4 regions of the Sinorhizobium mexicanum genome follow, and region 1 is predicted to be linked to each of the others. Evidence: predicted binding sites of a transcription regulator. Region 1 holds the regulator's gene; each other region holds the start of a gene.
The links. The regulator LexA, encoded in region 1, represses DNA repair genes until DNA is damaged. The targets are predictions, from matches to a motif close to TGTTCNNNNTGTGTTCNG.
Positions count from the first base shown of each region.

Region 2: the regulator LexA is predicted to act here: its motif matches at 2,140-2,157, upstream of FKV68_RS01895 (2'-5' RNA ligase family protein).
Region 3: the regulator LexA is predicted to act here: its motif matches at 2,260-2,277, upstream of FKV68_RS14180 (ribonuclease T2).
Region 4: the regulator LexA is predicted to act here: its motif matches at 2,863-2,880, upstream of FKV68_RS18235 (fibrinogen-binding protein).

Region 1 is NZ_CP041238.1:2,021,487-2,026,491, reverse strand. It holds gene FKV68_RS09620 (NAD(P)-dependent oxidoreductase) at 1-276, opposite strand, end outside; gene FKV68_RS09615 (LysR family transcriptional regulator) at 653-1,594, shown strand; gene lexA (transcriptional repressor LexA) at 1,773-2,492, shown strand; tRNA gene FKV68_RS09605 (tRNA-Cys) at 2,847-2,920, opposite strand; gene FKV68_RS09600 (hypothetical protein) at 3,084-3,377, opposite strand; tRNA gene FKV68_RS09595 (tRNA-Asn) at 3,517-3,591, shown strand; gene FKV68_RS09590 (SMR family transporter) at 3,666-4,022, shown strand; gene FKV68_RS09585 (SMR family transporter) at 4,019-4,345, shown strand; gene FKV68_RS09580 (SDR family NAD(P)-dependent oxidoreductase) at 4,333-5,005, opposite strand, start outside.
Region 2 is NZ_CP041238.1:406,410-411,414, reverse strand. It holds gene FKV68_RS01910 (TetR/AcrR family transcriptional regulator) at 13-663, opposite strand; gene FKV68_RS01905 (hypothetical protein) at 748-945, opposite strand; gene FKV68_RS01900 (NAD(P)/FAD-dependent oxidoreductase) at 944-1,837, shown strand; gene FKV68_RS01895 (2'-5' RNA ligase family protein) at 2,355-2,924, shown strand; gene FKV68_RS01890 (M14 family metallopeptidase) at 3,051-4,112, shown strand; gene FKV68_RS01885 (Lrp/AsnC family transcriptional regulator) at 4,251-4,721, opposite strand; gene tatA (tyrosine aminotransferase) at 4,943-5,005, shown strand, end outside.
Region 3 is NZ_CP041238.1:2,981,989-2,986,993, reverse strand. It holds gene FKV68_RS14195 (thiamine pyrophosphate-binding protein) at 1-75, opposite strand, end outside; gene FKV68_RS14190 (DMT family transporter) at 124-1,077, opposite strand; gene FKV68_RS14185 (alpha/beta hydrolase) at 1,074-2,027, opposite strand; gene FKV68_RS14180 (ribonuclease T2) at 2,297-3,070, shown strand; gene ettA (energy-dependent translational throttle protein EttA) at 3,188-4,837, shown strand.
Region 4 is NZ_CP041238.1:3,874,212-3,879,216, reverse strand. It holds gene FKV68_RS18240 (hypothetical protein) at 1-1,781, opposite strand, end outside; gene FKV68_RS18235 (fibrinogen-binding protein) at 1,930-2,637, opposite strand; gene FKV68_RS18230 (helix-turn-helix transcriptional regulator) at 3,659-4,447, shown strand; gene hppD (4-hydroxyphenylpyruvate dioxygenase) at 4,525-5,005, opposite strand, start outside.

The DNA.
Region 1 (5,005 bases):
CTGGTCATCGGTCGCGACGACGACGATGAAGACGTCGGCCATCGTCGCGAGATCGGCGAGGTCTTTCGCGGCCATGATATCCGCCGCCGAAGCCTTGGCGAGACAGTCCGCATCAAGGTCGTAGGCAGCCACGGCGAAGCCCGCCTTCAGCACGTGCGATGCCATGGCCAATCCCATTGCGCCGACACCCACGAATCCAACTCTTACTGACATGCAATCCTCCCCGTGCCTACTGCATGTTTCCTTAAATCGGATCCGATTTAAGGATAAAAACATGCACTAATTCAAAGTACTACAGCCGTTTGCGCGTCTGACGCGGTGCTGTAGAAAAGCCAGCCGAGACCCTTGGGACGCGCGGCGCGTTCCCTGAAGGCCGACCATGATCAGGCGATGATTGAATCCGGACTGTCCGGAAATACTCCTCCTCGACCGTCGCTTCGATTGTGCGACACCGTCTCCTCACGGCTTCGTACAACCCCGTCCTGAAGGATTTCTCGCTTCGGTCTTCCCTTGCGGAAATCGATTGTGGCCGCCGGGAATGATCGAAGTCTGCGGTTGGGAAGTTCTAAAATCAAGAAGAATGATTTGATATCGTTCAAACCAAAAGTTAGAACTGACTATCGTCAAATCCAGTTTCTCGGGGAGGTGAAATATGGATCTGCGTTCGGTCAACCGATTCCTTGCAGTCGCTGAATTGGGCAGCCTGAACAAGGCCGCGCAACGCCTCAATCTTTCCCAGCCGGCGCTTTCGAAAAGCATCCAGATGCTTGAATATGCTTTCGGCGTCCCTCTGCTCGACCGCGGGCCTCGCGGCATCACGCTCACCTCTTTCGGCGAAGCGGTGTTCGATCACGCCCGGCGCATTGCGGCCGAGATGCGCAAGATGGAGAGCGATATCAAAGCGCTCCGCACGCTCGGCTCGGGCGAGATCAACGTCGGCGCTCCGCTTGGCCCCGACAGCCGCACGCTGGCATTCGCGATCCTCAGACTTGTGACTGACGAGCGGCGCCTCACCATCAACATCGCCAATGGTACCCGCAGCGACCTGATCCGTCCCTTGCTTCTCGGGGATCTCGATTTCCTGATCGCCACCCTCTTCGAGCCAGAGGATCTTCCGCCCGATGTCGAACAGAGCGAACTCTATCTCGATTCCATGATCCTCGTCGTACGCGCCGGTCACCCCATGCTCGAGGGCCACCAGATCGAGCTCAGCGAACTGACGCAGTATCCTTGGGTGGTACTGACCGGCAACCGCGATCTCGAAGGCGCGCTCCGCAAGCTTGTCGGTACCGAATTCAATAAATCGGTATTGCGCAGCGGCTCTCCGATGTTCGTCAAGAACATTCTTCAGAAGAGCGAGTTCATCGGCCTTGTGCGCCAGGACGCCGTGCGCATCGAGCTCGAGACCGGTTCGTTGGTCGAGATCGACATATCCGCTCAGCTCGACATCCACGAGCTCGTGCCACCGCAAAAGGTGGGGCTGATCTTCCGATCGGACGTCTCGATTCCGGTCGCGAGCCAGGCCCTGATCCAGGAGATCACGGCGGCGGCGCGCACAAACCCCGACGCCCTTACCAAGCTGACGAAAATATAAGACCGGAAGCGCGACCCTGCCCTTTTGCGGACGGCGAGGCAGTCGGCGGAACGGTCGACGCGTCTCCACAGGAATTCGCGATAGCCAGATATTCACGGAATTTTAGGCACTTGCGGAACACATATGGAACAGATAGTGTCTGTTCTTGATTTGTTTCGCGATTCTGGAGTGACGCGCCATGCTAACCCGCAAGCAGCAGGAATTGCTTCTGTTCATTCACGAACGAATGAAGGAATCCGGGGTGCCGCCGTCCTTCGACGAGATGAAAGACGCACTGGACCTCGCCTCCAAGTCGGGCATCCATCGGTTGATCACCGCGCTTGAAGAGCGCGGGTTCATTCGCCGTCTTCCCAATCGGGCGCGCGCACTAGAAGTCATCAAGCTGCCCGAGGCCTACACGGCGAACCCGCAGCCTCGGCGTGGCTTCTCGCCAAGTGTGATCGAAGGCAGCCTGGGCAAGCCACCTGCCGCGCCTGCCGCCACAGCCAAATCGGCGTCGCCGAGCGATACTGCATCGGTTTCAGTGCCGGTCATGGGGCGAATCGCAGCCGGTGTCCCGATTTCCGCGATCCAGAACAACACACACGATATTTCCGTCCCGATGGAGATGATCGGCAGTGGCGAACACTACGCGCTCGAGATCAAGGGCGACTCGATGATCGAGGCGGGCATCTTCGACGGCGATACCGTGATCATTCGGAATACGAGCACGGCCAATCCCGGCGACATCATCGTTGCACTTGTGGATGACGAAGAGGCAACCCTCAAGCGGTTCCGCAGAAAAGGCGCGTCCATTGCGCTCGAAGCGGCCAACCCGGCCTATGAAACGCGTATATTCGGGCCGGACCGCGTCAAGATCCAAGGCAAGCTCGTCGGCCTTATTCGCCGCTATCACTAATTGAGCCGGGCTATTGCCCGGCAAAAGTCGGGCACCGCGATCCGACTTGCGCAGGCCAGCGGGCGCCTACAGAGCCCTGCGTCTTATCGCACCGCAACGGTCGCTGTAGCACTGAATTGCTGCATGTCTTTGTCCTTAAGTCGAGGTCGACTCAAGGACAAAGACATGCAGTAGAAAATCACGCTGCAACTTTGGGCGGCCAAGCGAACGGCCTTTACAGCCTTAGGCGCCGATCGCGTTCATGACAGCACCGATCGCCGCGAAGCGCGTTTGCGCGCCGAACGACTGTGCCGTCAGCCAAACAACAAAGCGTCTGCCTACGCACTTGTCATTGATTTTCTTGAAATAAAGCTTTGGAGGCCTCGCCCGGAATTGAACCGGGGTACAAGGATTTGCAGTCCTCTGCGTCACCACTCCGCCACGAGGCCTCACACGCCCGATCGATCAAGCGATGGCCGGCGTTTAGAACGAATCTATGAGGAGTGCAAGGGGGAGTGGTCCGAAAAAGGGTGGGACGACGCGAGGTCATCCCCGTTCTCCGCAGCGTTCCGACAATGCGGCCCCTGGCGCTCCGCTGCCGCATGTGCCCTTTCAGGATTTGTCGGAAGAATTTTGCTGGCCGCGCCAGCGCGCCCACCAGACCGCCAGCTTGCGGCGACGGCGGCGGATTGCGGGTATGTCGTGAGAAAGCACGAGCAGTCCCAGAGGAATCATCCAGAAGCCTAGTACCGGCAGAAAACCCAGCAGTCCGCCCAAGACAAGGAGCGTGCCAAAGAGAATCCGCAGCACCGGCGAGTCGGGCAAGTTCATACGCCATTTGCCGAGGACGAGTTCGTGCGTCTGCGGATCAATGCCGAAATGCCGTTCTTTCCTGTCGTTCGTCATTATTGCTCTTTCATACTCCTCCCCAGAATTGGGGCCTTCTCCACAGCCTCGCAACCGACGTTGTCATTTTTTTTGAAAAACCGCTTGGCAAATCGAAAAAGCATTTGTATTAGCAGCCTCACTTCTGCGGCGCAGATGATCCCTGGTAGCTCAGCGGTAGAGCACTCGACTGTTAATCGATAGGTCGCCGGTTCGAATCCGGCCCGGGGAGCCAGTTTCAAAGAGCCATTCGCGGCGAAGGCCCGAATGGCTCTTTTCGTTTGTCGGTATAGTCTCTGAAGGTTCCTCATGCGTGTTGCATGGCTTTTCCTGATTCTCGCAATCACGACAGAGGTCGCCGGTCTCACCGCGATGAAGGCTGCTTCCGCCTCCGGCTCCTATGTCGGGCATGCGATCATGTACGCCTCGATCGCGCTCTCATACGTGTTCCTTGCCAAGGCCGTGAAGACGATCTCCGTCGGCGTCGCCTATGCCATCTGGGAAGGGTCCGGTGTCGCCCTCATCACGCTTGTCTCCGTGTTCGTCTTTGGCCATGTGCTGAGCGGTCGCGAGATGCTGGGCCTGTCAATGGCTATCGTCGGAATACTGCTTGTCAACGCCGGTGAGGTGCCGGAAGAGGAAGCGGAGGGAGAAGCAGCCCGATGAGCGCAGACGGCTTCTATTTCGCTTTCGCGGTTATGGCGGGCATCCTCGACGTCGCAGCGAATCTGGCGTCCACGAAGTCGAACGGCTTCGCGCGGCGCGGTTGGGGGGTGCTTTCGATTCTCCTGGTACTTGCCGCATTCGCGCTGCTCGCCGAAGCGATCAAAGGTATGGAACTTGCCATCGCCTATGCAGTGCTCGGCGCGACCGGCATCTTCGGCACAGCGATCTGCGGGCGCCTCTTCTTCGGTCAGAAACTGAAACCTGTCGGCTGGGTCGGCTTGTCGCTCGTCTTCGGCGCGGTACTCGTGCTTCACACTGCCTGACGAGGCCGCCCCTTTGAACGGGATTGCTCCTTTTTCATGGCGGCTGCGGGTGCACGCTGGGGGATTAGCCAGTTGAGAAGCGCAAAGTAGACGCCATAAGGCAGGAACCGCACCAGCTTAACGGCATAGGTAAAGCGTTTCGGGAAGGTGATCTCGAAGCGCCCGGATTTCAAGCCGAGGCATATGCGCTCCGCCGCCTCATCGACGCTCACCAGAGCCGGTCGCGGGAACTTGCCTCTGGCCGAAGCGGCCGTGTCGACAAAGCCCGGACAGATCAACTGCATGCGGATACCGAGACGATCGAGGTCGAATTTCAAGCTCTCAGCCATATTGATGAGTGCCGCCTTGGTGGCTCCGTAAGCGGCGCTCATCGGCAGGCCGCAGTATCCCGCCACCGATGACACGACGGCGATCTGGCCATGACCGTTCGTCTTCATGTGCTCGACAACGGGCACGAGGCAATTGACGACGCCATATAGATTGACGGCGAAGCTCTTGTCGAAGGCTTCCCGACCAAGATCATCGCCGCGCACCGGAATCGCGACCCCCGCATTGAGCACGGCCAAAGCCACCCGCCCGTGGTCGTATTCGATGGCGGCCAGCAAGCGCTCCATGTCACGCGGGTCGGTGACGTCGCCATCGAGAACGACGATCCTGCCC
Region 2 (5,005 bases), 1.6 Mb from region 1:
GCAATCAAATGCTTATCCGCCCGCGTGGTCGTTGCCACCGTGCGCGGCGATGAACATGGCGACGGCCGATCGGCAATAGGATTCGATTTCTTTGTCGTCCTCTGCTCTCGCCTGATCGAAGCGTGCGATAATCAGGAGATCGGATCCTTTGAAAAGCGCGGCAAACAAGCGGGCGGACCGGAGAGGATCGGGCACGTTCAGAACCGCCTTCGCGTGCAACTGACGCAACAGGGCCTCGATTTGGACGATGACATGGGCGGGGCCGGCTTCGTAATGGAGCTTGCTTAACGACTTTTGATTCGTCCTGTCGGCCATGACCATGGCTTCGACACTGCGGACGTCCGGGCTCAACAGCGTGCGAAGCAGTAATGATCCCACCGCCGTGAGCTGATCTTCGACCGAACCGTCGACGCCTTCAAGAAGGGTCTGTGGTGCAAACAACTGATGGCAGCCGGCCGCGATGGCCGCGCTGAACAGCGCCTCCTTGTTCTCGAAGTGCCGATAGATGCTGAGCTTGGATATCTTCGCTCGCTGGGCGACCTTGTCCAATGTCGTCGCTTGAAAACCCAATTCCACAAAGAGTTCGCGCGCGGCGTCGACGATCGTTTGGCCAAGCGCCTCGTTGGCGGGCCGGCCGCGCCGGCCCTGGCTATTTTCGCTCACGACAATTCCAGTCCTTGACAGTATCCTAATTCTTGAATTACGATACCACGTAGTATCTAAAATGTACAAGCCATTGGGTAGGTTTCAACCATGTCCTCCAAATCCGGGCCGCCCGGCGATATCGAATGCGGCATTGTCCGGCCGGCCAAAACAGTGATGGGCGACTTTCTCGTCGATGCCGAAGCCCTGCTCGCTGCCCGTCCCGAGTGCGTATCGCTGGACGATATTGCGTGCCAGGCCCAGCCCGACCCCCTCCATCCACAACACGGAGCTTATCACCATGGATGACGCCATAATCATCGGCGGCAGCTTTGCCGGTCTCGCCGGCGCCCTGCAACTCGGCCGTGCCCGCCGCAAGGTCACCGTTCTCGATACCGGCCTGCCGCGCAACCGCTTCGCTGGCCATTCGCATGGCCTGCTCGGCCACGACCACAAGCCGCCGCTGGAAATCCTGGCTGAGGCGCGGCAGCAGCTAGCGCGCTATCCCACGATCAGGCTGGTCAGTACGCGGGCCGACAGCATCTCCGGCGCCATCGACGATTTCTCCGTCCTCACTGCCGATGGCGAAAGCCTTGGGGCGCGCCGCCTGATCCTGAGCTATGGCGTAGCCGACCAGATGCCTGAGGTTCCGGGCTTTGCCGAAGGCTGGGGCACCTCCATCGTGCCCTGCCCCTATTGCGACGGCTTTGAAGTCGCCGGCCAGCATTGGGGCCTCGTCTGGTCCGGCCGGCAGTCGCACCAGTCTGTAAGGCTGTTCCACGATTGGACCGACACGTTGACGCTCTTCGCAGATGGTCACGACATTCCGCCCGATATCCGGGCCGATCTGGCGCGCCGCAACATACCTGTCGTCGATGGCCGGATCACCGAGATCGCCCATCACGGGGGCCATAGCGCCACCGTCAATCTCGATACCGGCCCCAACGTCGCGGTCGACATCCTGTTCGCGCATCCGCGCAACAAGCCATCCGCAAGCCTGCATGAATCACTGGGCCTCGCCACGGTCGATACGCCGCTCGGCATCGCCCTCAAGGTCGACGAGCGCCGCGAAACCAGCATGCCCGGCATCTATGCCGCCGGCGACCTCGCGAATCCCCTCATGCCCTCGGTCACCACGGCGTCATCGCAAGGTGCGATGGCGGGTATCTTCGCCCAGCAGTCGATGCTGGTTTGAGAGCACAGATTCCCTTCTCCGGCTGCCGCGGGCTATCATATTCTGAAGGTTGCGGGCCGGTGCCACGGAACGCGGGCCCCCCTCTCCCCTGAGGGGCGTCTTTGGCCGGTCAGTGGGTCCGGAAAGGCGATCGACTTCGATAGATGCCGAAACCGCACAAAAAATTTTCGTGCTGTTTTTCCCTTTGAAATCAAAACCGTACATTTTGACGGCCCATGGGTCGGCTTTTTGCGCGGCAACGCATAAAAAACCTAGCTATATCAATGGTCTAACTAGATTTAGAACAATCGAGTGGGAGTAAGAATTCGCACTGTCTTCCATGAAGCGAATATGTGAAGGGCACGTCTTGGCGCGCCCTTTTTGCGTTCCCATATATTTGGTTAGCGCCACTAGATCACGTCGTTGCTTCATTGGGACGGCAAAGCGATCTAACATTTTGAAACCACGCAATTCCGGACGGAAAACCGTTACACGCATTCTGAAATCGCTCTAGATATGCTGAACCCGGGAGCGTCGCATGACTTCGGACCAGCTTTCTCTGAACTTGGGCTCTTTCTCCCCGCCACGAGCTGGCGATGTCTTTTACTTCGCTGTTCTTCCGGAGAAGCAGGCAGCCGAACAGGCGTTGGAACTTGCGCACGGCGATCAGCAGGAACATGGACTTTCCGGAAAGATCTATGACCGTGACCGGCTGCATGTGTCGCTTGCCAAGGTTCGCGAAGGCCGCGGGTTATCGGAAGCAGTCGACGAGTTTGCCGCCAAACTCGGTTCACGCGCGAAAGCCGCCGGGTTTCACCTATGTTTCGATCGCATTGTCAGCGTCGGCCATGTTCGCCAGTATCCGCGAATATTGACCTGCGGTAGCTCGGTTCCGGGCTTCGACGCGTTAATCCGGGAAATCACGGGCCTGCGGGATATATCGGGTGAGGTCATTCCGCATATGACGCTTTTCTACAGCGACCGCAAAGCTCCGCATGTCGATCTCGCGAGGCCAATCGCATGGACAGTTCGGGGCTTCGCACTTGTCCACACGCGCAAAGGGCGGGGAGAATTCAGGATTGTCGATCGCTGGCCGCTTTCGCTCTGACGCGAGGAGCGTGGAGAGGCTGATGCCGGGTCACGAGCGCGCTGAGCGTCGCAGCCATTCTTACAGACTTGCAGAATGAGACAGGAGCACCGATAAGCGCTCATGAATAAATGACGGGGAGAGAAAGTGGAAATTTCGGACATCATCATCGCCGGCGACACGCAGGGCGTCGAATGGCGACTGCCGGTCTTCCGGTTCAAGGGGACGAAGCCGGAAGCACCCCGGACCTATATCCAGGCCGCGCTTCACGCGAACGAGCTGCCGGGCACGGCGCTCCTGCATTTCCTTTTGGAGAAGCTGCGCCGGGCGGATGCCGACGCCGCGATCCTCGGCGATATCACCGTCGTTCCGCAAGCGAACCCGATCGGTTCGGCGCAGTCGTACTTCGGCGAATTGCAAGGTCGCTTCGATCTCGGCTCGCGCACCAATTTCAACCGTGATTTCCCGCTGATTTCCCTTGGCGAGCGCGACGATTTGCTCGAAGACTTCGACCGATACTCGGCGGTCGACCGACTGAAGCGGCAGTTGCTCCATATGGCCCTTGGCGCTGAGCTGGTGCTCGACCTCCATTGCGATGACGAAGGGCTGCAATACGCCTATATCGACGAGGCTTTCTGGCCGGAAGCTGCCGATCTCGCCGCGGCGCTCTATATGAAGGCCGTGCTTCTCTCCGACGGCGCAAGCTCCGCTTTCGAGGAAGCGGTTGGCCACGCCTGGAAAAACGAGGCCGAGGACCGGAAGAGGACGACCCTGCCCGGCAGGCTCTCCGTGACCGTGGAACTGCGCGGCACGCGCAACGTCTACCCGGAAACCGCAAGGAGGGATGCCGACGGCGTCTGGCAGTTTCTGCTCGGCCGCGGCGTGGTGGCCGGGTCGCGCGCCGACCTTCCGGCCTTCGCCGGCAAAGCCGTGCCGCTCGACAACGTCGAGATGATCCGCGCGCCCGCAGCCGGCGCGGTCCTGTTCCATCGCGATATCGGCGAAAGCGTGAAAGCGGGAGACCTGCTCGCGACGATCCTCACCAAGCCCGGCATGCCGGACGGTTCGGTGGAGGTCCGGGCGCCGCAGGACGGGCTGATCGTCACGCGCGTCTCGACGCGTTTCGCACGCCGCCGGTCGGACCTGATGAAGATCGCCTGCGCGGAACCCTCGAGCGCGGCGCGCAAGCCGGGCACGCTGGAGGCGTAGCGGCAACGCGCCTCACCCTAACCCTCTCCCCGCAGGCGGGGAGAGGGGACTAAAGCGGGCGCCGCAAGTCCCTTCGCCCCGCTTGCGGGGAGAAGGTGCCGGCAGGCGGATGAGGGGCCGTTGAGCTACTTTTACCGCCTACAGCGCGACACCCCCCTGCATCTTCGGACTGTCGAGAAGGATGGTCGAGCGGAGCGTCTTGATTTCGGCGATCTGCTCGAACTCGCTCCAGAGCAGGCGCTTGTAGTCCGCAACATCGCGCACGGCGATCTTCAGCAGGAAATCGAAATCGCCGGCAACCGTATGGCATTCGATCACTTCCGGCATGCGCGAGACCAGCTCGATGAAACGCTGCCCAACCTTGCTGGCAGTGCGCTCCAGCGTCACCTCGACAAAGGCCTGGAAGCCGATGCAGGTAGCCCTCGGATCCACAACGACCGTCTGGCGGATGACGCCTGCCGAATAGAGTCGCGCCAGCCGCCGCGACAGTGGCGCTGGCGAGAGGCCGACCTTTTCCGCCAGTTCGTTGTTGCTTCTCGACGCGTCCTCGACGAGCAGGCGGATGATCCTGCGGTCGATCGCATCCAGTTCCGTTCTTCCGCGCTCCATCGCGAATTCGTCCCCGATCCAGAAAATGCGCAAATCTTGGATTGGATTTCACCAAGTCACGCAAAAATACGCAAGCCACATCTGCTCATCTCGCAAATGGAGCGTCGAATTTGCGTCCGGTTTATTTTACAAAAAGAACAAACAAGTCGCGGGATGCGGCTTGCCTTTCCGCCTGCCCAAAACGACTATTCCTCGATTGTTAGCACCAAAGGGAACCTGGCATGTTCGATGCTCTCGCCCGTCAACCCGACGACCCGTTGCTGGCCCTGATTGGCCTCTACCGA
Region 3 (5,005 bases), 960 kb from region 1:
TCCCGGCACGCACGAGATGCGCCTGACGCCATTTGCGACCAGCGCCTCGACAACCAGTTGACCACCCGTTTTCATCCGAACTCCTCCCAATGCTCTTTCATTCTTAATCTGTTTACAGGCGACTCAGATCGCCGGCGAGACCGGTGCGACACCTGCTGTCTTCTCGGCCATGCGCTCGCGCCAGATGATATAGAGACCCGAGCCGATGATGATCGCGATGCCCAACCACTTCAGCGCGTCCGGAAGATCGGCGAAGACCAGCCAGCCGAAGATCGTCGCCGAGACGATTTCGAGATATTGCAGCGGCGCGAGCACCGAAGCCGGGGCGGCGCGATAGGCATAGACGCCGAGCACGCCAGAGATCGTTGCGGTGACGCCGACGCCGAGCAGGTAGAGCCACGCATCGCCCTCCGGCCAGACGGGATCGAACACGCTCGAGCCGCTGCCTTCCCCGAACGACAGCAGGACGAGGCAGAAGAGGCCACCCCAGATGCCTGCGTGGAATTGCATCGACCAGGGGTCCTCGTTCTGCGCGACCATGCGGGTCACGAGCAGGAAGACGGCGAGCCCGAAGGCGGCGACGATCGGCAGCAGTGCGATCAGGCCCACCTCCTGCATGCTCGGCTGGATGACGAGCAGCGCACCGAAGAATCCGGCGGCGCAGGCAGTGTAGCGTCGCCAGCCGATCGTCTCCTTAAGGAAAATTGCGCCGAGAATGGTGAGGATGATCGGCTCGACAAAGAAAATGGCGATCGCGTCGGCAACCTCCATCACCTTCAGCGTGGTGATGAAGGAGAGCATCGTCAGCACCAGAAGCCCGCCACGCAGCGCATGCAGCGCGCTCTTGCGCCAGGTGAGGTCGAAGAGGGTGCGGCGGACAAGGACGACCGGCAGGATGAAGACCACCTGCAGCAGGAAGCGGACGGCCGTGATCTCGGCCGACGGAACCGTGGCGATCGCAAGTTTGGCGAAAATGTCGATCAGCGGCGAGATGAGGACGGCGATGACCATCAGCGTCAGGCCGTAGGAAACGCGGTCGTGACCGGCGGCGATTCTGGGCAGGGAGAGGTCGGTCATGGTCTTCCGTCTCGTCGGCGCTTTTTATCGACTGCCTTCAGGCACCAGGCGGCAAAGTCTTCGGTCGCCTTCTCCCGGCCGATCTCGTTGAGCGTCTCGTGGCGCATGCCGTCATGGATGGTGATGGTAACGTCGGTCATGCCGCGTGCCTTCATTCGCTCGCCGAGCCAGCGAATGGCGGCGCCGTTGAACGTCGAAGGATCCGCGCTGCCGCCGACGAGATGGATGGGCAGATTGGTGGGCAATCGCGCCAACCGATCCGCGCGGGCGCCGGCGAAGGCGAATTTGAACAGATCGATCCAAAGCGACACCGTCGCATCGAAACCGCAGAGCGGATCGGTCGCGTATTTGGCGACTTCGCGTTCGTCACGCGACAGCCAGTCGGCATCGCTCTTCCGATCGGCAATCGCCTTGCTCCAGGCGCCGAAGGTGAGCTTCGTCAGAAGCGGGCTCGGCACGTCCGAACCTTTCAGCATCCGCTCGATCATCAGTATCGCCTGACCGCCTCGACCGGCGAGGCCCGGGCGGAAATTGGAGTTCCAGACGGCAAGCGCGTCATAAAGCTCTGGGTCGGTCTCGGCGGCGTTGAGCGCGATCAGGCCACCCATCGAATGACCGAAGAGGACAACCGGCAGGCCCGGATGGTTGGCGGTTGCCAAGTCGCGCATCGCCCGCACGTCCGCGATCACCTTTTCCGCCCCATCGCGCTGCGCGAAGGTTGCAAGCGGGGCATCCGGCGCCCGGCTCTCCCCATGGCCGCGGTGGTCATGGGCATAGACCTGAAAGCCATGTGCCGCCATCGACTCGGCGAAACGCGCATATCGGCCGGAATGTTCGGAGAGCCCGTGGCTGATGATCAGGATGCCCCGCGGTTCGGTCGAGGCCGTGAAATGGCGCCAGCCGAGCGTAGCACCCGTCGGGCTTTGATGCGTCCTCACCTGCCCGAACATGCCATGCCCCCGGAACAATCGTCAGACTCTCGCGTGTGGCTTGCCAACGGAGCATCCGTTGCGCGAACCGGAAGCACTTCCAAAACGCTTGCTCAGCTGAAAATGCACCGGCCGATATCAAATCGATTTGCGCCGCAAAGGCAATCGCTGCTTGTTGCTTGTTGCGCATGAGATCACAACGAATCCGAAAATGAGGATTATGGGTTGCAATTTTCGCGCTTTCGTTGATATTTGTTCTCGTTTTGTTTTCCTGTTGGAGGCTATCTGAAATGCGAGCGAGGGTGAAAACGAATCTTGCGAGAGTTGCGACGCTCATTCTGGGGCTGGGATTGTCGTCCTTTGCCGCAGCCGAGGAAGTGTCGACGGATGATGCGGCAGAAGTGACGAACTCCGGCAAGACGCAATATGTGCTGGCTGTCAGCTGGCAACCTGGATTTTGCGAGACGCGGCCGAACCGCAAGGAGTGCGCGGATCAGACGGCCGACCGCTTTGATGCGACGCACTTCTCGCTTCACGGCCTCTGGCCGCTGAAGAAAAGCTATTGCGGCGTCGAGGCGGAGCTCAAGGCGCGTGATCGCAAGGGCGATTGGCTGGAATTGCCGAAGCTTGCCATGGCCGACGAGACGGCCGCACGTCTGCTCGTCGCCATGCCGGGCATCAGGTCCGGCCTCGATCGCCACCAATGGCTCCAGAGCGGCACGTGCCAGACGGCAAAGGCTGACGATTATTTCAGGCTACAATTGCGTCTTCTCGATGAGTTGAACTCGTCCGCCGTGCAGGCTCTCTTTGCCGACAAACTCGGTTCCGAGATCGACGAACGGGAGATCAAGCAGGCCTTCGACCAGAGCTTCGGCGCCGGCGCCGGCGAGCGGGTGCGGATGCGTTGCCAGTCGGTCAACGGCCGCAGCGTCATCACCGGTTTCACCATCGGACTGTCCGGCGACCTCGCGGGCAAGGCCGATCTTGATGACCTGATCCAGGCGGCCGGGACGACCGAGTTCAAATGTGCCAAGGGGATCGCCGACGCCGCCGGGCGCGGTTGATACACAAGGTTGCTCGCCGGAAGGGATTGGCGTGGGCAGGCCTTTGGCGGATTGCCCCGCCACCGTAATTCGCCTACATAGCGGGCAAATTTCCCTTCCGATGCGGAGCATTCCCTTATGGCACGTCAGTTCATCTATCATATGGCCGGGCTCAACAAGGCCTACGGCAACAAGAAGGTCCTGGAGAACATCCATCTATCGTTCTACCCGGACGCGAAGATCGGTATTCTTGGTCCCAACGGCGCCGGTAAGTCGACGGTACTCAGGATCATGGCGGGCCTCGACCATGAATATACCGGAGAAGCCTGGGTCGCCGAGGGCGCGACCGTCGGCTATCTGCCGCAGGAGCCGCAGCTCGACGCGCAGAAGTCCGTGCTCGAGAACGTGATGGAAGGCGTCGCCGCCAAGAAGGCGATCCTCGACCGTTACAACGAACTGATGATGAACTATTCCGACGAGACGGCGGATGAGGGCGCCAAGCTCCAGGACATCATCGACAGCCAGAACCTCTGGGATCTCGACAGCCAGGTGGAAATGGCCATGGACGCGCTGCGTTGCCCGCCGGGCGACGCGGAGGTTACCAATCTCTCCGGCGGTGAGAAGCGCCGCGTCGCGCTCTGCAAGCTCCTGCTGTCGCAGCCGGACCTTCTTCTGCTTGACGAACCGACCAACCACCTCGACGCCGAGACGATCGCCTGGCTCGAAAAGCACCTGCGCGAATATCCGGGTGCCGTGCTGATGGTCACCCACGACCGCTACTTCCTCGACAACGTCACCGGCTGGATCCTCGAGCTCGATCGCGGCCGCGGCATTCCCTACGAGGGTAACTACTCCGCCTATCTGCAGGCAAAGGCCAAGCGCATGGCCCAGGAAGGCCGCGAGGAGGCTACCCGCCAGAAGGCCATCAGCCGCGAGCAGGAGTGGATCGCCTCGAGCCCGAAGGCCCGACAGGCGAAGTCCAAGGCGCGTGTTCGTGCTTATGACGAGCTGGTGAAGGCGGCCGCCGACCGGCGTCCCGGCGACGCCCAGATCATCATTCCTGTCGGCGAGCGCCTCGGCCAGGTGGTCATCGAGGCGGAGAACATTTCCAAGGGCTATGACGACCAACTGCTGATCGAAGGCCTGAGCTTCAAACTGCCGCCCGGCGGCATCGTCGGCGTCATCGGCCCGAACGGCGCCGGCAAGACGACGCTTTTCCGGATGATCACCGGCCAGGAACAGCCGGACGAAGGTGCATTCCGCATCGGCGAAAGCGTCCAACTCGGTTATGTCGACCAGAGCCGCGACGCACTCGACGGAAGCAAGACTGTCTGGGAGGAAATCTCCGGCGGCAACGACATCATCAAGCTCGGCAAGCACGAGGTTAACTCGCGCGCCTATTGCTCGTCCTTCAATTTCAAGGGCGGCGACCAGCAGCAGAAGGTAGGCACGCTTTCGGGCGGCCAGCGCAACCGCGTGCACCTCGCAAAAATGCTGAAGTCCGGCGGCAACGTGGTCCTGCTCGACGAACCGACCAACGACCTCGATACCGAAACGCTGGCGGCACTCGAGGACGCGCTCGAAAACTTCGCCGGCTGCGCGGTCATCATCAGCCACGACCGCATGTTCCTCGACCGTCTGGCGACCCATATCCTCGCCTTTGAAGGCGACAGCCATGTCGAGTGGTTCGAAGGCAACTTCGAGGACTACGAAAAGGACAAGATCCGCCGCCTCGGCCCGGATTCAGTCAATCCGAAGCGCGTGACCTACAAGCGCCTCACCCGCTAATGCATGTCGCTTTGGGGGCGAAGCAGCCAAAGCCATCAACGGTCACGCGTGCTACAGCGCCGCGCGCCTAGACGCGCGGACGCTATAGCACCTTGAATCGCTGGATGTTTTAAATCGTCTGCGACTTAAGAAGACATGCAGCAGGCTCTCCTTGAACGGGCGGATCGC
Region 4 (5,005 bases), 1.9 Mb from region 1:
GTGTAGGTGACTGCGTCGGCGTCACCGAGAATGCTGACCTGTTTGATGACGTTGACGTCATAGAGATTGCCGGTGATGTAGAGGACACGCAGGCCCGTGTAGCCCGCGAAGTCCTGATCGTGCGCCAGTGCTTCCGGCAGGTCGTTCGTGCCCTCGCGAATATTGTCGACGGCCTGGTGCATATAGTCCGGCACGCCCTCGAAGCGCTCGTTGTCGCCGATGTTTTCGATCGATGCGCTGTTCCAGACGAGATTGCCGCTTTCATCGAGGATGATGCCGTTGCCGGCGGAGATGCCCTGGATCTGATCATTGTCGTAGAGGACCGAGACCTGGCTGATGATGTTCATGTCCAGGATATGGCCGCCTACGATCACAAGGTCGTGCTGAGTGCCGAAATCGAGGAACGAGGCGAAATTGACCGCAGCGTTTCCCCCCGTGAGCACGGTCGTTTCCACGCCGCTGGTCGTGATCGCGACGGTATCGTTGTCGCTGACGAAATTATACTGTTCGATCCAGTGAACGATCGACAGATCGCCCTCGACGACGTCGACGCGCCAGCTCGTCGGGAAGGCCGACAATTGGTCTGCGGTGTCTGCTGTCTCGCGTGCCGGCGCCTCGAAATCGTGATGCTCGAAATTTGCGATGTTCATGGCGATGGTTTGCGAGACGGCTTCGTGAGCGCTCTCGGCGAAGGAGCCATTCACCTTGCCGTTATCGGCGTAGACGTAGGATTGCGAGATGACGTCGATCTGGTGGTAATCGCCCATCACGACCGTGACCGATGCCGCTGCGCTGCCACTGACGATGCTTGCGAAGCTGCCGACCGTGTTGGCTCCCGCCTCGACGTCCAGCGTGCCGCCACTGTTGCTGTCCGGCTGAACCGCCTCGTCGACATCGTTTGCGCCGGCGGATGGGAGTGCGGTGGAGTGACCAACGGGCAGGAAGTCGGCGAGTTCGGGAAGAACCTCGACAGGCGTGCCGTTCACATGGACGCCTTCGATGTCGTCCGCTGCGAGAACCGTTGTACCGCCGTCGTCTTCCGGCAGATCGACCGGCGCGACCGTTCCAAGCGACGGGACCGGCATATGGTCCACGGGCGTAGCGGGATCGTTCGGCGTCTGCGGCTCTTCGGCACGCACCGTCGCAGCGAGGGCCTTGAGATTCGCGGCAAGTGCCGAAAGCGCATCGACACTGTCGATCTGGCTCAATTGCGCGAGCGGTGAGGCACTCGTTGCTTCCGCGACGTATTCCGCGAGCTTTTCGGTGACGTAGCTCGTGTCACCGGCGTCCATCGGTGAACCGCTCATGTTGAGGACGTCGTCATCGTGAATGAGATTGACCTGCAGGATTTGGCCGCTGCCCGGATCCGGGCTCTCCTCGACGATCGGCGCATGTTGTGGTCCCGCATGATGCATTGCCGCGTGGTCCGGTACGATGTCGGACGGACCGGCCACGGTGTCGAAAAGTGTTGGCTGGACGACCAAGCCGTCCAGCGAGACCGGATCCGGGGCGTGGTCGTCGGCGAATTGCGTGCGCCCGACGAAATCGAAGCCGTCGAGCCGGTAGCCGGATGGTTGATAGGAAATGTCCGGATCGTAGTCTTTCAGTTCGAAAGAGCACTTGAACTGGGGTAACGGCGTGTCGCCGCCGGTGTCCTCGGGTGCGGGCTTCCAGATTTCGCTTCCCTGCAGATATTGATGCCTTATGCGTGCCTCATCGGTCGCCGTCCCGAACAGCCCAAGGAAATGCGCGACGATTTCGTTGACCTTCTCCGCGTGCATTACCCCGATCCTTCCCTCCGGCAGCAAAGGGAGACCTCGGCGGGCCGACCGGCGATTGCCAAGGCGCGTTGAACCGACCCCAAATCAACCATCCATCTGTGCACCGGTGCGGCCAGCCAGCACACATGCCTTCGTCTCCAAGGATCAATCAACCGTCGCTGTCCTGCCCAATAGACGTCACGTGCAAGTCGCCGCCGACGACATTGGCGTCGACGGCGTTGCTAAGGAGGTTCGCGCCCTGAACGATCTCTTGATGGAAATCCCCGTTTGCAAGGGTCGCGGACGCATCGGCCTTGGCACCGGCATCAAGCTCGTGGCCGGCCTTGAGATCCCAGTCGGAGCTCGTGCCGAAGTGCATGCCGTCGCCGCTTTCCGCATGCCCGCCATCCGCATGCGGAGCGTTGTCGGCATTGGCGTTGCTCATCTTGACGCTATAGGCATGGTCCTGATCAGCGAGGGTGTTTGCCTGCACGATGGTGAAACCGGCGTCGCTGCCGACGGCACTCAGCGAATGCTCGAGGATGCGATCGAGGTTCAAGCTGAAAGAAAGGTCGTCGCCGAGATCGAACGTGACATCAGCCCCGATGCCGACATTGCCGAAACCGCTGGTGTCGTCCAGTGCAGGAGGTTCACTGACGGAGGGATGGGTGTCGCGGTGGTCAACGGTTTCCTTTGCGTCGAACTTGCTGGTGGTGTTGCCGTCGGCAATGCTGCGATGGCTCGGCGCGTCGAAGTCGACTTTCGGGACATTGACGCTGCCATTCGCAAGCCCGTCGGCAAGCGCGCCAACTTTCAAGTCGTCATCGGTGTTGATACTGTCGTCGGCCCGAAAATCCTTTAACGGGGTATCGGTCATCTACAACTCCCTTCGCAGAGGGAGCCAGCGCCGAAACCCTTTCATCTTTTATAGGATTCTTGCGGAGCTGGCTCTCTTTTGAAGTTCAGACGAATCGTTATAAAAGATAATTCGCCTGTTGGGTTCCGATATATTCCCTTTGTATTCATAGTATAATTGCTTGTATGTACTTCGACATAAATTGCTACGTACTACAAATACTGGTTACATCATATGTCGAGTAGCAGCTCGATATATGTACTCCGCGGCTGCGACGCATGATACAAGAGCAGTCCGTGGGTCGTGCAAACTCCAGCGCGACGATGGTAGTGTGAGCCCGAATGCGGAGGAGTAAAAGACATCAATTGTGGTTAGTCTCTTGTATTCAATGGCTTTTTTGAATCTTTCACCTTGCCGATCAGTGCGGTTAACGTAATGTTAATACTTGTGAATCTGGCACACTGCGTTTGAGAGGGGTTCTATTTGCGGTGGGGCCTGCAGTCATACGGGCTATCGGCGAGCAATAGGAATTCATAGGCTAATTCAAATTGTTAGGCTGGCTCGCACGACGCTGTCGCGTACACGCGGCAAAACCGTGGCATGCCAATTTTGGTTGTCTTATGCTGCATCTACCACCTTCGATGGGGGTAGCGCATAATCCGTTGTAGCTATGCCCGTGGCTCGCCCATGCGCCGCGCATCGCGGTCCGAGCGAAGGCTGGCATCCACCGCACCACCATTTTTCCAGTGGCAGCGATCGCCTGGAATTCCCCCTCGAAAACCAGGGGTGCCTGGCTCAGCGCCCTTTCGAAGCCGACTAGCCCAAAATTGGTTCGTTTTCGAACGATTTAGACGCGAACCCGACGAGCATCTAACCCTTTTGGGTGGTTTCGCCTCCCCCATCTTTACGATACATTAGCTATAGCGAATTTTTTATTCGTTATTATTGCGCAGTATTTGAAGAAATTTTTCAAACGCGGGCTGCTCCAAGTGGGGTTGGAACACCCATTAAAATAAATGGGAATTTCCCAAGGAGGGGATAAATGTACCGTACGAGCTCGGACCTGAGCGATTTTGAAGACAACAACAAAGTATTACCTACGAAAAGTAAGATCGTAATGCTCGCCAAGGTGGACCTGTTCGCTGAATGCCTGATGCAGGCGGTCGGGGGGCGGTTTCAGGGCCAGGATGTAGTCAGTCTGTCCGATCCGGAAAGCCTGCTTGACGGCAACCTCGTCGACGTCAGGCTGGTCATGCTTTATCGCTTACCGGTGGCGACCTTTCCGTCCGTTCTCAGGATGATCCATGAATTCCACCCGAAGGCCGCGATCGGGCTTGTGGTGGAGGATGCGGAGGCGCTCGATTCATCGATCGCTGGCTTTGTCGATGAAGGACTGATTCACGGCGTGCTGCCTCTCAATCTGCATCTGGACGTCTGCCTGACCGTCATCGATCTTCTGATGAAGGGCGGCGAACATTTTCCGGCGGCGCTGCTTAGGCGCCTTGCTCCGGTAAGGCTCGCCGGCGAAGCTCTTCGCGTCCGGCGGGAAGCGGTCGTCGAAGCCTTTGTTGCCCCGGAGCCGAAACGCGATGCAGGCATGGGCGTGCTGACAGCGCGCGAGGTGCAGATTCTCGATCTGATCTGCATGGGGACACAGAACAAGATCATTGCCGATCGTCTCGGCCTGTCGGAAAACACCGTCAAGGTCCATGTGCGCAACATCTACAAGAAGATGAACGTGCGTAACCGGACGGAGGCCGCCTCCCGCTATTTCACGCATGAGGCGGACCGCGGTATGTCGGAAGTGCGGCTTGGTTCCCGCTGGAACTGACGAGCATCCGAGGCGTCATCAAACGAAAGGCCCCTCGCTGCCGGCGAGGGGCCTTTCTGCATTCTCGGCACTGAAACCTATTCGGCGGCCTGCGGTCCAAGTGCGCCGCGGCGGATCTGATCGGCCTCGATCGATTCGAATAGGGCGCGGAAATTACCCTCACCGAAGCCCTCATCCCCCTTGCGCTGGATGAATTCGAAGAAGATCGGTCCGATAACGGTTCTCGAGAAGATCTGCAGCAGGATCTTCGTCATGCCGCCATTCACCACGCCTTCGCCATCGATCAGGATGCCGTGCTTCTTCATCCGGTCGATCGGCTCGTCATGGCCGTGGACACGCTCGCGTGACATTTCGTAGTAGGTCTCCGGCGGGCCGGGCATGAACTTGAGACCATTTTCCGCAAGCTTGTCGGTTGCGTCGTAGATCGCTTCGGTTCCGACCGCGATGTGCTGGATACCTTCGCCCTTGTACTTCTTCAGATATTCCTCGATCTGACTGGTATCGTCCTTGGATTCGTTCAAGGGGATGCGGATCTTGCCGCAAGGCGAGGTGATTGCG